Regions from separate parts of the Sphingobacterium sp. WM genome, predicted to be linked through region 3. Evidence: riboswitches for the same ligand, from Rfam matches in the RefSeq annotation. Region 3 holds a riboswitch; each other region holds the start of a gene.
The links. Region 3 has a riboswitch for thiamine pyrophosphate ahead of thiM (hydroxyethylthiazole kinase). Riboswitches for the same ligand answer to the same signal wherever they lie in the genome.
Positions count from the first base shown of each region.

Region 1: linked by a shared signal. The riboswitch ahead of PZ892_RS15550 (TonB-dependent receptor) and the one ahead of thiM (hydroxyethylthiazole kinase) in region 3 are both predicted to bind thiamine pyrophosphate.
Region 2: linked by a shared signal. The riboswitch ahead of pnuC (nicotinamide riboside transporter PnuC) and the one ahead of thiM (hydroxyethylthiazole kinase) in region 3 are both predicted to bind thiamine pyrophosphate.
Region 4: linked by a shared signal. The riboswitch ahead of thiS (sulfur carrier protein ThiS) and the one ahead of thiM (hydroxyethylthiazole kinase) in region 3 are both predicted to bind thiamine pyrophosphate.

Region 1 is NZ_CP120709.1:3,644,762-3,648,317, reverse strand. Features, by position in the region: gene dtd (D-aminoacyl-tRNA deacylase) at 1-46, opposite strand, end outside; gene PZ892_RS15550 (TonB-dependent receptor) at 179-2,632, opposite strand; TPP riboswitch at 2,690-2,820, opposite strand; gene PZ892_RS15545 (amidohydrolase family protein) at 2,988-3,556, shown strand, end outside.
Region 2 is NZ_CP120709.1:1,834,683-1,838,238, reverse strand. Features, by position in the region: gene PZ892_RS07810 (IS1182 family transposase) at 1-215, opposite strand, end outside; gene PZ892_RS07805 (acyl-CoA dehydrogenase) at 342-1,415, opposite strand; gene pnuC (nicotinamide riboside transporter PnuC) at 1,415-2,038, opposite strand; TPP riboswitch at 2,074-2,211, opposite strand; gene PZ892_RS07795 (malate:quinone oxidoreductase) at 2,218-3,556, opposite strand, start outside.
Region 3 is NZ_CP120709.1:2,705,265-2,708,820, reverse strand. Features, by position in the region: gene thiD (bifunctional hydroxymethylpyrimidine kinase/phosphomethylpyrimidine kinase) at 1-385, opposite strand, end outside; gene thiE (thiamine phosphate synthase) at 382-1,014, opposite strand; gene thiM (hydroxyethylthiazole kinase) at 998-1,807, opposite strand; TPP riboswitch at 1,866-1,961, opposite strand; gene PZ892_RS11560 (NAD-binding protein) at 2,012-3,556, opposite strand, start outside.
Region 4 is NZ_CP120709.1:1,415,293-1,418,848, reverse strand. Features, by position in the region: gene PZ892_RS06060 (DUF6882 domain-containing protein) at 1-69, shown strand, start outside; gene PZ892_RS06055 (Rho termination factor N-terminal domain-containing protein) at 75-323, opposite strand; gene PZ892_RS06050 (DMT family transporter) at 365-1,246, opposite strand; gene PZ892_RS06045 (hypothetical protein) at 1,458-2,183, shown strand; TPP riboswitch at 2,256-2,354, shown strand; gene thiS (sulfur carrier protein ThiS) at 2,417-2,623, shown strand; gene thiC (phosphomethylpyrimidine synthase ThiC) at 2,642-3,556, shown strand, end outside.

The sequences.
Region 1 (3,556 bases), 940 kb from region 3:
CAACTGTGCAAGAAGCATGAGTTACCCTTTGGATTACTGCTCGCATGGATTAAAAGTATTAAGTTAAATTGATTTTGACAAAAATGAATCTGGAATTATCAGTTCTAAAAGGTCATAAATGGAAAATGCCCTTCCGAATGAACGGAAGGACATCTTCTTATTGAGGGGTTTGGTACTATTAAAAACGGATATTCAAGCCCAACATAGCATTGGTTTCTGCCTGTGGGTAATAGAAATTGAAATAGTCTCTCTTTCCTACAGATTGCATGATCGAGCTATAGGTAAATCCTGATGTTGCATATTTCTCATTGAAGATATTGTTCACCATCAAGTTTAAATCAATATTCTTCACTCCGAAAATGGAGAAAGAATAGATCGCCTGGAAGTTGTTTACAAATGAAGGATCAATACTTCTCTTAACTTCATTCGTGTTATCCAAATAAATTCTAGAAATGTACTTGGTCAAGAAACTAAAGCTTAAAGACTCGATTGGCTTATACGTGAAATTGTTTGATAAAACTGTTGATGGAGATTTCGCGATTTCAGTTAATTTATGAGTGATTTTTTCGTATTTATCTACTTCAAAGTTATCGTCGTAAATAGGGATGTTTTCTATAAAATTCTTGATTCTATTTTGGCTTAAAGCAGCGGTTGCTGACCAAGTAAATTTAGGATGTATTCTCCAGCTGGCATCCATTTCAAGACCCATTCTATAACTATTATCCACATTAATACGAACTGCGCTACCTACATCATTTAATGCGCCTGTAGGAATTAGCTGGTCCTTGTACAACATCGCATAAGCATTCGCTCCAATAGTTAGGAATTCATTTCTAAAACGATATCCTGTTTCGATGTCCTGCATTTTTTCAGTCTTAGGAAATGCTCCAATTGGGTTCTCAACATAATCATTCCGAGTCGGCTCTTTACTTGCAAAAGCATATGAAGCGTAGATGTTGGAATTATTATTTAGAAAATAGGTAATACCAGCCTTAGGATTTACGAAATTATGGTTGTCTTCAAAGGAGAAGTCTTTTATCTTGTCATCATCACCTTTTCCATTGTAGATATTATTTCTATACTGAACATCTAGATTAAAGAGAAAGTTGTCCATTCTATAATCTGCTTTTGCATAGAAATTAAAGTCATTCTTATTGGCATGACTGAAGTAATATTTATCCTTTATTTGGCTTTGAGGAACTAGGTTAGCCCAGATGACTTCACCATAATGGTCACCTTTATATTGATTATATGCACCTCCGAAAGTGAAATTCAAATTTGTTGACGGCTTGTACAACAAGGAGTAAGTTAAGCCATAGAAATGGTTATCCAACCATCTTCTTCTAATTAAATCGGTGTCTTCAATAGGTTTACCATCGGATTGAACTGGGGCAATTCCATAGTGCTCCAGATTGTCCATTGGTTTGAATTCTTCATAATAACCTGCTCCACGAGTGTAATGTAAAGCTGTATTAAATATCATCTTCTCAGATTGACGATAAGAATAATTTAAATGAGCATGTGTTTGGGTATAGTTATCAGTCTGATTATCGTAAGTATAGTAATTGTATTTACGATTGCCATTTAAGAATCTATCGCGTTCAGTACCGGAGAGCCAAAGGTTTTCAGCATATTCTTCGATTCGGTAACCATTTTCTTTGAATAAAGGTTCAGCTACGCCATACCAAGCTTGATAGGTCTTCTCTTTACCTGAGAAAACAGTCGCTTTTAGGCTGTGTTTGTCAGTGTAAAGGCCCGCATCAACATACATGGATTTCAGGTTTGAAGAAGCGCGTTCCACATAGCCGTCTGATGAGATCCTGGAGAGTCTGGCATTAAAAGCGAATTTATTGTTAATTAAGCCAGACCCAGCCTTAATAGTGTTTTTCCAAGAGTTGTATGATCCAAATGAGTTATTCAGTTCCAGATAAGGCTTAGTTTCCAAAGCGTCGGTTTGAATATTTAGGGATGCTCCAAATGCGGAGGGGCCATTTGTAGAGGTTCCAATACCACGTTGAATCTGAATACTTTCCGTGCTGGATGCAAAGTCAGGCAGGTTAACAAAGAAAGAGCCCATAGATTCCGGGTTATTCAACGGAATACCATTGAGGGTGACATTGATACGTTCGCTATCAGACCCCCGGATCGTCATACTGGTATACCCGATACCAGCACCTGCATCGGATCCAATAACCACTCCAGGTGTTTGATCCAGTAAATAGGGGATATCCTGACCTAGATTATTTTTATTGATATCTTCCTTGGTTATGGTTTTATATGTTGTTGCAGAATTCTCCTTAGCGCGGGTTGCTGAAACGTAAACTTCTTCAAATTGGAGGACTTGGTCTTTTAATTGAATGGAAAAATTAGCTTGATTTACGGGATTAATTCTTGAAATCTCGGATTTATAACCAATAAAAGAAATTTTTAAGTTATAGAATTGGTTGTTTAAGTTGTCAAAAACGGCGATTCCGTCCTGATTTGTGGATTTAGCCTGGCCATCAATAGCGACGGTTGCACCATTTGCAGAGGCTCCAGATTTGTCTAAAACCCTTACAGTTAACTTTTGTTGAGCAAAGCTCATTAATACAATCAAACATAAGGCTAAAGATGCCCAAAGCTTGTTAAACATAATAAAAAAAATGTTTTAAAGAGTTAAACTTTCTTGTTGAAAGGGGTTACAACAAGTTCTATTTAACCGCCCTATCCCTACGCTGGCATTATCCAGATCAGGTATGTATTTCATGTAAGTTATTGAAATACAGGGTATAATCTCAGCCTGTTTTTGTGTTTATTAACAAGGCACCCCTAATCGATAGGGCAAACATAGGCTTTTGGCTAAATAAAACAAAATTTAAATATATTTGTAACAAATTCGTAATTATTATTTTATTAGTTAAACTCCTAGTATTTTTTTGTAAATTGCCAACATTGCCTCCAAGAGGCTAATTACGCTAACTTTTAAAAAACGGAACTATTAATTTCTTATGAAGTATTACGCTGCTGATGTCGTGTTTCCTGTTGCAGGTCCTGCCATTAAAAAGGGGGTTGTTGCGATGGATGATCAAGGAGTTGTGAAAGGTGTTTTCAATCCTGGTGAAATTGATGAAAATTTGGTAGAGCAATTCAAAGGAGCATTAATCCCTGGGTTTGTGAATGCACATTGTCATCTTGAATTATCCCATATGCTTGGTGTAGTGCCTCGAAATACGGGTTTACCTACTTTTCTTTCTACGGTTATCAATGAACGTGGAAACCATGAAGAGAAGGTTGAAGCTGCGATGGAAGAAGCAGATAAGTTGATGTATGAGAATGGAATTCAAGCCGTTGGAGACCATGTAAACTCAGCCGTAACAGCAAAGATCAAAGAAACAAGTCCTATTAAGTATCATACTTTTGTGGAAGTAATGGCAACGAATAAAGAAGATGTTGTTACTCGAATCGATAATGCCAAAGAAATTGAGTTTCATTTTGATTATAAACACTCCTCAATTACTCCACACGCGCCGTATTCAGGTTCAAAATTCTTATTTAAGACCTTAAAGAAAGCTATTAG
Region 2 (3,556 bases), 870 kb from region 3:
AAATAGGCGTAGAACAACACTTTGATGAGCATCCGGGGATGGAAACTAGTAGTGCCTCCCCCTTTATAAAGTCGGATAATATGATCCAGATCCAACTGATCAACAACCTGATTCACCAACCGAACAGGATGGTTCAATGGAATACGATCAAAAATATTTTCAGGAAATAGACTCGGACTATTGGATGGAAGAGCTTTGAATTGTATGTTTGCCATATTGTTTTTTGGGTGCACCTTAAGATACTAAATCTTAAGGACAAAAAACAGAAAACCCCGCCATTTTTTAATGACGGGGTTATTTTTTTTTAGAGACCTTTTTAGACAGCCCCTTCATTTTTTATGTTATACATTCAACAAACTATGCTGACTTGCTGTAAAAATATTTCTGAATACAATATTTAACTCATTCTCTCTTTGGGCTGCTCTGATTCCGAGTAATGGTAAAAGCTCGGCACAATCCATACGAATATCTTTTGCAATTTCTCTGGAAAGTGTTGCAATATTCTCGAATAAGCTAGCATCAACTTCAGCATTTGCAATTGCCTTTTCCCATAGAAAAACGGCATTATGTTTTACTTCCTTAACTTTATTTTCAAAGCTTGTTCTGATTTGATCAAGTTGTTTGAATCTTTGTTTGCTATTCTTTTCTGCCCAATTAGGCTCTTTAGATTTTTCGAAGTAGTATTTTTCGATCAGATCTAAGAATCGTTTAAACATCCCGACATAGTTCATCAAAAGGGTTAGTTCAGCAAAGGGCATAAATGGAATATTAAACAATGCTGAAGCAGAAGTTTTATTGTTAGGGTCTAGCATAAATGCATTTTCCTTTTTTACCTTTAGATTCTGAATAGAGAATGAATGGCTTGCTGTACATTCCAATCCGAAGGTATCCCAATCATATTCAATCAACACATTTTCCCGTGGCACTAAAAAGGAATAATAAAGAGGTTCTCCTGAATCTGTTTTTACAGTTTCTCCATCTTTTATGATTTCAGCATTAAAAGTAAAATGAGTTAAATGGGGTGCACCAGTTGCATAGCTCCAAAAGCCTGACACTACATAATGATCTTCCAGGTCAATGGCCTTCCCTCCGACTCTTCCACTTCCACCCAAACATATTTTAGGATCTGACCATAGTTTTTCAGAGAGTTTAGGGTCAATAAAACCTGCAAACATATTTGCTCCAGCACATAAAGTTACTGTCCAAGCAAATCCGCCATCATAATAGGCTAATTCTTCGAGTAAATCCAGACCTTGAGGAAATGGCATTTCAAGACCATTTAAATTTTTGGGAACCCATAAATTAAACCAGTTATTTCGGTAAGTAAACTCTAACTGCTCCTTTGTTAGGGATTTATGTTTAATACCTAAAGGCTGTAATTCCTTAATGATATTGATTTGTTCTTGACTAAGCATTAATTGAAATTTAATTGATCTACGTTTTGTGATTGCATAATTTTCTTCCATTTAAAGAATCCGAAAATCGCGATCACGAATAAAAATGTTGTTAGGGCAGCAAATAGATAGAGGTCTTTATGAATCAAAAGTGGGATTGCAAAAAGGTTACTGATATTTAATAAAATCCAGTTTTCAATTTTTCTTTTTGCCAGTAACCACATTCCAGCCCAAGCGGTTGAAGTCACCCAGGCATCCCAAACAGGAACATCTGAGTCTGTAATACTTCGTAGCAGGAAGTAAAACAATAAGAAGCCTGCAAAGACAATCGTTAGGACAATTTTCCATTCTGTCTTTGTTGTGTAGGATATTGGTTGCTCCTTTGCGGTTTTATTGCTCATCCAGAACCACCAACCATAGATGCTCATGACCAGATAATAGATCTGTAAGGCAATTTCTGCATATAATCCGGCAGAAAATAAAACCATCATTCCGGAAATAATTCCAAGGATTCCAAATAAATAATTTGAGACCTTATTGTTTTTGGACAATAGAACCTGGATGATACCACAGATTACGGAAAACCTTTCTAACCAAGAAGTTTCCTTTAAAGTATGAAAAATATTATTTAAGATTTCCTCCAATTTCGCTGAATTGATTATGCACTTATGGAGACAAGGGAAAGGATATAATTTATTCCTACGCCAGCATTACCTGGATCAGGTTCATTTCGATGGATCATCGAAAATGGGTATCATCTCAGCCTAAAAATATGTCTCGCCAGAAGCGAGACATATTAGCACCCCATAAGATATTATGAATATTATTTATCTATCTGCAAAATAGCAGAAGTACGATTTCTAGTTGATTGACACAATTCTGCGTCATCATTTAATTTTTTGCCCCATGAAGGAATCATTTCGCGTAATTTCTTACGGTAAGAATCGGATTTAGCGCGATCAGGGAAACATCTTTTCAACAGGTTGATCATGATAGCCACCGATGTAGATGCACCTGGAGAAGCGCCCAATAATGCAGCGATAGAACCATCTGCACTGGATACAACTTCAGTTCCAAATTCTAGGATACCACCATGTTTAGGATCTTTTTTAATTACCTGAACACGTTGACCAGCTTTTTCAATTTCCCAATCTTCCAATCTAGCCGTTGGCATAAATTGTTTCAATGAATCCAATTTATCCTGCGGTTTTTTCATGACCTCAGTAATTAAATATTTTGTTAGAGGTAGGTTATCCAATCCTGCAGAAAGCATAGGACGGATATTTGAAAGCTTAATAGATGCAGGTAAATCGAAGTAGGATCCTTTTTTCAAGAATTTGGTTGAGAAACCAGCATAAGGACCGAAAAGTAAAGCTTGTTTACCGTCGATATAACGAGTATCTAAATGCGGTACAGACATTGGTGGAGCACCAACAGATGCTTTTCCATATACCTTGGCATGGTGTTGTTTAATGATTTCTTCGTTATTACATCTTAACCATTGACCTCCCACAGGGAAACCACCGTATCCTTTTGCTTCTGGGATACCCGATTTTTCCAATAATAACAAGGAGTGACCACCGGCACCAATAAACACGAATTTTGCTAGGATTTCTCTTTTCTGGCCTGTTTTTAAGTCTTTAACCTCAACTTCCCATCTTCCGTCATCTTCACGGTCAATATCTTTTACCTCTTGATTCAAGGACAATTTAATATTGTCTTTACCATCCAAGTAGGTAATCAAATCTTTTGTTAGAGCACCAAAGTTCACATCTGTTCCGATGTCCATTTTGGTAGCGGCGATAGGCTCGTCCACTGCTCGTCCTTCCATCATCAAAGGCACCCATTCGTTCAACAAAGTTTTATCCTCAGTATATTCCATACCCTTGAATAAATTTTGTTTCGTCATGGTTTCGAATCTTGTTTTTAAGAATTGTACATCTTTTTCACCAAATACCGCGGACATGTGAGGCACACGGCGGATAAAATGGTTAGGATTCTTGATAATGTTCTTTTCTACTAGGTAAGACCAAAACTGCTTTGAAATCTCATATTGTTCAGCAATACTAATTGCTTTATCAATTTTTACTGATCCATCAGCTTGCTCTGGAGTATAGTTTAGTTCACAAAGTGCGGAGTGTCCTGTTCCGGCATTATTCCAC
Region 3 (3,556 bases):
CTTCTATAGTGTCTTCTTGAATCAGGCGATGACCACTGCTGGACACCATGACGGGGTCAAAAACTATCGGACCTTTATAGTCCTTTAAGAAACCGGCAATTGTTTCTACCAATTTGGTATGATGCACCATTCCAATCTTGATGCTGTCTGGATAAATATCTTCAAATAAACATTCCAATTGCTCCGATACGGCTTCAACCGGAATCTCAAAAATATTCTTTACACCCTGCGTATTTTGAACAGGTAATGCCGTCAAAACATTCATGGCATAGCAACCAAGCGCCGAAATGGTTTTTGTATCGGCCTGAATTCCAGCACCACCACTACCATCAAATCCTGCAATACTTAAGACGGTTGGAACTTTATATTTTTTGTTTTCTTTCATTTTAATAAGGCTTTTAACTCCTCTGTTGCCTTTCGGGGATCCGTACTGGCACAAATTGCTGATACTACAGCAACACTGTTTGCTCCAGCAGCAAAGGCTTCACCTGCATTCGTTAGGTTCATCCCACCAATGGCAATCAGTGGTCTGTTGTTCATAGTTTTTATCTCCTCAATACCGGAAATTCCCCAGGTTGTTACCGTATTGGTTTTCGTCGGCGTATTAAAAATAGGACTGAGGCCAAGATGATGAGTCGCTTTTAGTTGACTCGACTTCAATTGCTCTTTATATTCCAAAGACCATCCGATTTTCAGCCGATCAGCATATTTCTCAGCAATTTCTAATGGCTGCTGATCTGAAAGGCCTACATGGATTCCCCAGGCTTCAACTTCTGCAGCAACCTCCGCATTATCATTGATGATCAAAGGAATTTGATAATGATCGGTGATCATTTTTAATGCTTTGGCTTTTTTCAAATAATCGGAAAATGAAATGTCCTTCTCACGCAATTGAATGATATCTACCCCAGCAGAAATTGCCTGCTCGGCAACCCTTAACCAATCCATTTTTGTACAATCTCTTTCTGAAATCACCAGATATAAAGGATAGGGGAAATCAGGATGGATTGGCATATCTTTTTAGTTTTAGATTTCCTAGGATTTGTTCTTTCGCCAGGTTGTATAAGGTGTCATATAGATTTAGTTGCAAAGTTCCGGGACCTTTTGAGATTTTTGCCGCCAGTTCACCAGCAAGACTGGTAATCGTAATTCCTGCCACAGCCTCCTGATAAGGATCATTCCCCAATCCGATAAAGGCTGCGGTAATTGCGGATGCCGTACAGCCTAATCCCGTCACTTTCGTCATCATTGCAGAGCCATTGCTGACCTCCGTAATCTCTTCCTTTGAAATAACATAATCAATAGCTCCGGAAATACATACGATTGCTCCAGTTTCTTTATTTAGAATCTGACCAGCCTGTAGGGCAGTGCTGCTGGATTCTGTACTGTCAACTCCTTTCGAACTTGTATTGTTGAAATTTTGCAATGCCATGATTTCTGAAGCATTACCACGAATAACCGTAGGTTTCAATTGCACAAGAGTCTCCAGGGTTTCATTTCTCAATTTCGATATCCCAGCACCAACAGGGTCTAGAACCCATGGTTTCCCTAATTTGTTTGCTAATTTTGCAGCCTCGATCATGTTATTCGCCCAAGGTTTGCTGATGGTCCCAATGTTGATGACCAGTGAATTACAGAAGCTTAAAACTTCTTCTAATTCCTCTTCAGCATGCACCATAATAGGAGAGGCTCCCAATGCCAATAATGCATTTGCCGTATTGTTCATCACAACAAAATTCGTGATGTTTTGAACCAATGGAGCTTTTGCTCGGACCTGTGTAAGTAAATGATAAATGTCGTTTTCCATTATTTGAAATTTAAATACAATAATGGCTATAGGGAAGGGAATAGGCAATTGGTCTGCCAAGCGCTTATCTGCTTTTCCCTACGCCGGTTTTAACCGTATCAGGTTCAAAGGGACTGTCTCAATTCTATAAAAAAGAATACCCCTAAAGCCAATCAAATATACCCTAAACAATCTGCAAAGTCAAATATTCAAGGTCTTCATAGCTCAGGAATTCAATAGAATCTTAATCCTCAGAATGGTATCCCTGTCTTTTTGCTTTTCACTTTCACTTAATATCTCCCAAGGAATCAAAGAAGGATGCAATTTGAGCTCATCATTCCTGCTTTCCCCAAAATCCCAACCATTGATATATCGATGCGCCATCCAACGATTATGCTCGATGATGGCGAGTGTTTCTATTTCTTCCGTACTGAATGATATCTGATTAGGATCAGCAACTGGCCAATCCTTTTCGGTCAAAAGAAACTTATAGGGAATATGATCGGCCTGTGCTCGGCTTGCATCCTTGGCATCCTCACTCAAGGTTAACCAGTCTGAAGTGTATTTCTCACTTTCTGAACTTGCCCCTGATAGCAATTTTCGATAATCATCATGTATCGCCTGAGCCAGTTTATCCTGCTTTTGACCCGTGATAAATTCCAGGTTGCAGATATCTTCCATCTGCCCAAAAAACTTGATTCGATCTGTGTCGGCGGAATAGTTGATCAATTTTCGTAGTCCCTTTCCTTCAGCATTCAATACATAAATCGGGAAATTGGTATTTTGAGTTTTTTCCAATAATTCCAGTCCCGCATTTAGATTGGCCTGATCCTGATCAAATGCCATGATAAATAAAGTTTGATCGCCTTTATTCATAAGCTCCTCCTTCTCAATCATTTCATTGAATGTGCCTTCAAACTTATGGAAGCGAACTGGAAAGATTTTATCAGCTTTCGGATATTGTTCGCTAAAATAATTTCGGTCTTTATCGGCATGGTCAGAGTATATGGAAATCTGCAAATCATTTTCAACAGAGGTGTGAAAAATCCTCAACGCCTGAACCAACATGGCCTTTGCAAAATCCCCATAACCTAGAAATACAATCTTATTGATGTCTGCAATGCTTTTCCCAACCTTCTGCATATCCAGTGGAATCTGCGAAAAGAATTGACGAGCAAGCATTTTATGGATATTAAAAAATCTTAGCTGAATCTGATTGTTCTGAAAATGGATTCCTGTGTTTTTGACCAAGTCGATTAATCGGGGGTTGCTGATATGTAAAAAACAAAGTAGTTCATTCTGACATTTGGATTTATCATAGATATCCTGAACCGATTCAATGATTTCTATCACCGTTTGCTCATTCTCTAAAAAGACAATCAGGGTGGAAGCACGTTTGATTCCTGCTTCAATAAGGGTATTCTCATCCTCAGCATTTCCGATGATGACTAAATGACCCTGTTTTTTTACAGCATTGATGTCAGCATGCTCGGTTTCTTTTTCAATTGCAATTCCCTGCTTTTGATAGTCATCCTTCAAACTCTTGAATAGCTGTCTTCCTTTTTTTGAAATTCCAATTGAAATCAAATGGTTTTTTTTGAAAGAGGCCTTCATTAGGTTGAACTGTTCCGAGAATACTTTCTGAATAATTTTATAAGCCCCAAAAAGAAGAATCCCAATAGCACAAATTTTGGCAATAATTAATTCTAAAGGAACATTCTCATTTTCAAGACCTGAACCCGAAGGATCACCTCCGAATACAATTTTGAT
Region 4 (3,556 bases), 1.3 Mb from region 3:
ACGAAAGGTAAAGAAACCTGCATCACTACCCTAGATAGCGCAAACAGAGTGAGCAACTTAGAAGGTTAAAGCTATTAACCTTTTCTAATTGCCTTTATTAATTGCTCCTTATTCATATTATGTCGACCTTTAATACCTATTTCCTTAGCCTCAGCCAATAAATCAGATTTAGACCTTTCCTCCAATTTTTTTGAATTATGATCAATCGTTCCAGCTGCCTGTGCATTTGAAATTCTGGCCGCTTTTTCCTTACTCATTCCTTTATCAACCAATGCATCGTAAGTATCGGGCTTTTTCAATTGTGGTGTTTTATCTTTGGGCATAATTTTTATGTGTTGTTTTCTACCCATTGAACACTCGACTGCTAATTTTGTTGGTTTATTTTCACAGGTTTGCTTTTTGGTTCTGCCCTTTTAGAAAATATAGTGGTGCCAATACTAGCAATAACGACGCAGAAAACGGAAAGCCATTGATAAATAGACAAGTATTCATGCAAGAATATTAAACCGGATAATGCAGCAAAGGCCGGTTGAAGGCTGGTCAAGATGCTGAATGTTTTAGCAGGTAATTTACCTAACGCGATCATATCCAATGAAAATGGCAAAGCTGAAGATAGAATAGCTACCAATAATCCTTTCGAAAAAAGAGAAAAGTTTAGATTCAGGATAGCACCATCATAAATAGAAAAAGGAATAATAAACAGTGTAGCGATGAGCATACCGGTTGTTACCGCTTGTTTTCCCTCCATAATTTTGGATAATTTAGCCCCCATCATAATATATACAGCCCAAAAGGAACCAGCTAGTAATGCCAAGCCTAAGCCAACAGGGTCAACTCCGTTACTTTTCCAAGGCACAATTAAGAGAATTCCTGTCAATGCCAATGCGGCCCAGATAATATCAGTCCATTTTTTAGAAAGGGCGAATGCCAGGAACAATGGTCCTACAAACTCGATTGTTACACCTAATCCGAGAGGAATGCGCTGAATCGCCATATAAAAAACGAGGTTCATGACCGCAATTCCGACACCATATAACGCACAGTAAAGCCATTGTTCACCACTGAATGTAAGCAACTTAGGACGGTTGATAATATAAAGTAGAATAGCAGATAAACCTATCCTTAAGGTCGTGGTGGCAATGGGTCCAATTGCAGGAAACAACTGTTTGGCAAAAGAAGCTCCTCCCTGAACACAAATCATTGACAATATAGCTGCCACAACAGCAAAATTAGCATTACGGGTCATACTAAAAATGAATAAGGATAATAATTAAATGCTCCCAAAAATAGTCTTTCCAAAGAACTATTGAGACCTTTTTTAATTAAATATTATGTAATGAGAAAGTTTGGGTGGAAAAATTATTAAAATGTTAAATTTAGTTATCGTATTAGCTTGATTATTTGCTATTTGTTAATTTAGAATGGATTCCTAAAATTGAAAAAAGGAGGACTTTTATATGCCAAACAAACCAATCATTTTCTGTTTATTTTTATTTTTTACCCTCTCCTATTCTTTCGCTCAAGTTTCGAAAAGATATACAGGTACTATTTATTCCATAGATAGCACCCTATTGATAAAAAATGTGGATGTGATTAATCTACGAACCCAGCAAATGATTCGTTCAGATTTTGATGGTTCTTTTGGCATTGATGCCAACCCGATGGATAGTATTGCATTTGTTCACCCCCATTGGACTAGGAAAAGTGTGCTTGCACGTGAATTGACGAAGGATATATACCTACAAAAAAAGGCCCTGGTCATTGAGGAGATTGTCATTATGGGGAATACGAAGGCGGCAAAAATCAGGGAATTAGAGCAAATGAAGAAGGATTACAATGTGAAGGGTGGGTTATATTATTCAGGAGAACCGCCTTGGTATCTGTTATTACCATTTGGGATGCCGACAGTGACCTATTTTTATGAAAAGTTCAGCAAGGCTGGCAGAGATGCGAGAAGGTTTGATGCCTTTATGAAACAAGAGATTAAAAACATGGAGGTGGATCAGATTTTTAATAAATCTACGATTACAGATGTTATTCCCATGGACACTGAAGAATTGGAAAAATTCATGGTAGAATATCGACCCGATTTTGAAGTTGCCCAATATTGGACGACTTATGACCTGCATGTTTATGTGAAAAAACATTACAAGGAATTTAAGGAAAAAAGCCCCTCAAAATAAGGCTTAAGGGATACCATAAATTATATGAAGCAAGAAAATTATTTCTTTTAGTTAAATCTATTGACTAACTTGCGAAAGCTTTAGGGGTGTCTGCAATATTTGCAGGCTGAGATTTTACCCTTATAACCTGATCTAGATCATACTAGCGTAGGGAAAAGTAAAATGTCTTCATGGGTGCGTCCTGTACCTATTGTAGCCATTCCTAAAGCATTAATGCTATAAATAAATTAGGAATGCTACTCATCATTAATCATCAAACAAAACATTTCAATTTAGGTTCCTTGAACCTGAAAGAACTAATGGATTTGGAGTTAAAAGGCAAAACCAAAGGGATTGCTGTGGCTTTGAATAATCAGGTAATCCCCAAGGATTCCTGGTCAGATCAACTTTTGAATGACAACGATTCCATACTAATCATTACTGCCACCCAAGGCGGATAAACCCGAAATTTTAAAGACATGACAGAACAAACAATTACAACCCAACCATTTCCCAATTCTAAGAAAGTATTTATTCCAGGGAAGATCCATCCTATTCAGGTAGCGATGCGAGAAATCAGTTTGAATCCAACAAAATTAAGCAATGGAGGTTTGGAGATAAATCCGCCTATCAGCATTTACGATACATCAGGGCCCTACACGGACGAAAAAAGTGAAATTGACATCCGCAAGGGAATCAGCAGAATTCGGGAACAATGGATTCTCGATCGTGCTGATGTCGAAATACTATCAGGTATTAGTTCGGATTACGGAATAGAAAGACTGAATGACCCCAATTTAGCGGATTTACGTTTTTCATATAACCATAAACCAAAGCGTGCATCAGCAGGACAAAATGTAACCCAATTACATTATGCAAAGCAAGGGATTATAACCGCGGAGATGGAATATGTAGCGATTCGTGAAAATCAAAAGATAGAACAGTTACAAGCTGCTACCAAATGCATGGCAGATCAACATTTGGGAGAGAGTTTTGGTGCAAATACTCCAAAATATATAACGCCAGAATTTGTAAGGGATGAAATTGCTGCCGGCAGGGCTATTATTCCAAACAATATCAACCATCCAGAGAGTGAGCCCATGATTATTGGTCGCAATTTTTTGGTGAAGATCAATGCCAATATTGGAAATAGTGCCGTTAGTTCCAGCATTGAAGAGGAAGTAGAGAAGGCTGTTTGGGCATGCAGATGGGGAGCTGATACCATTATGGATTTGTCAACTGGTAAAAACATCCATGAGACGAGGGAATGGATTATCCGAAATTCACCAGTTCCAATTGGTACAGTACCAATTTATCAGGCACTTGAAAAGGTAAAGGGAGTTCCGGAGGATTTAACCTGGGAAATTTTCAAGGACACCTTGATTGAGCAAGCC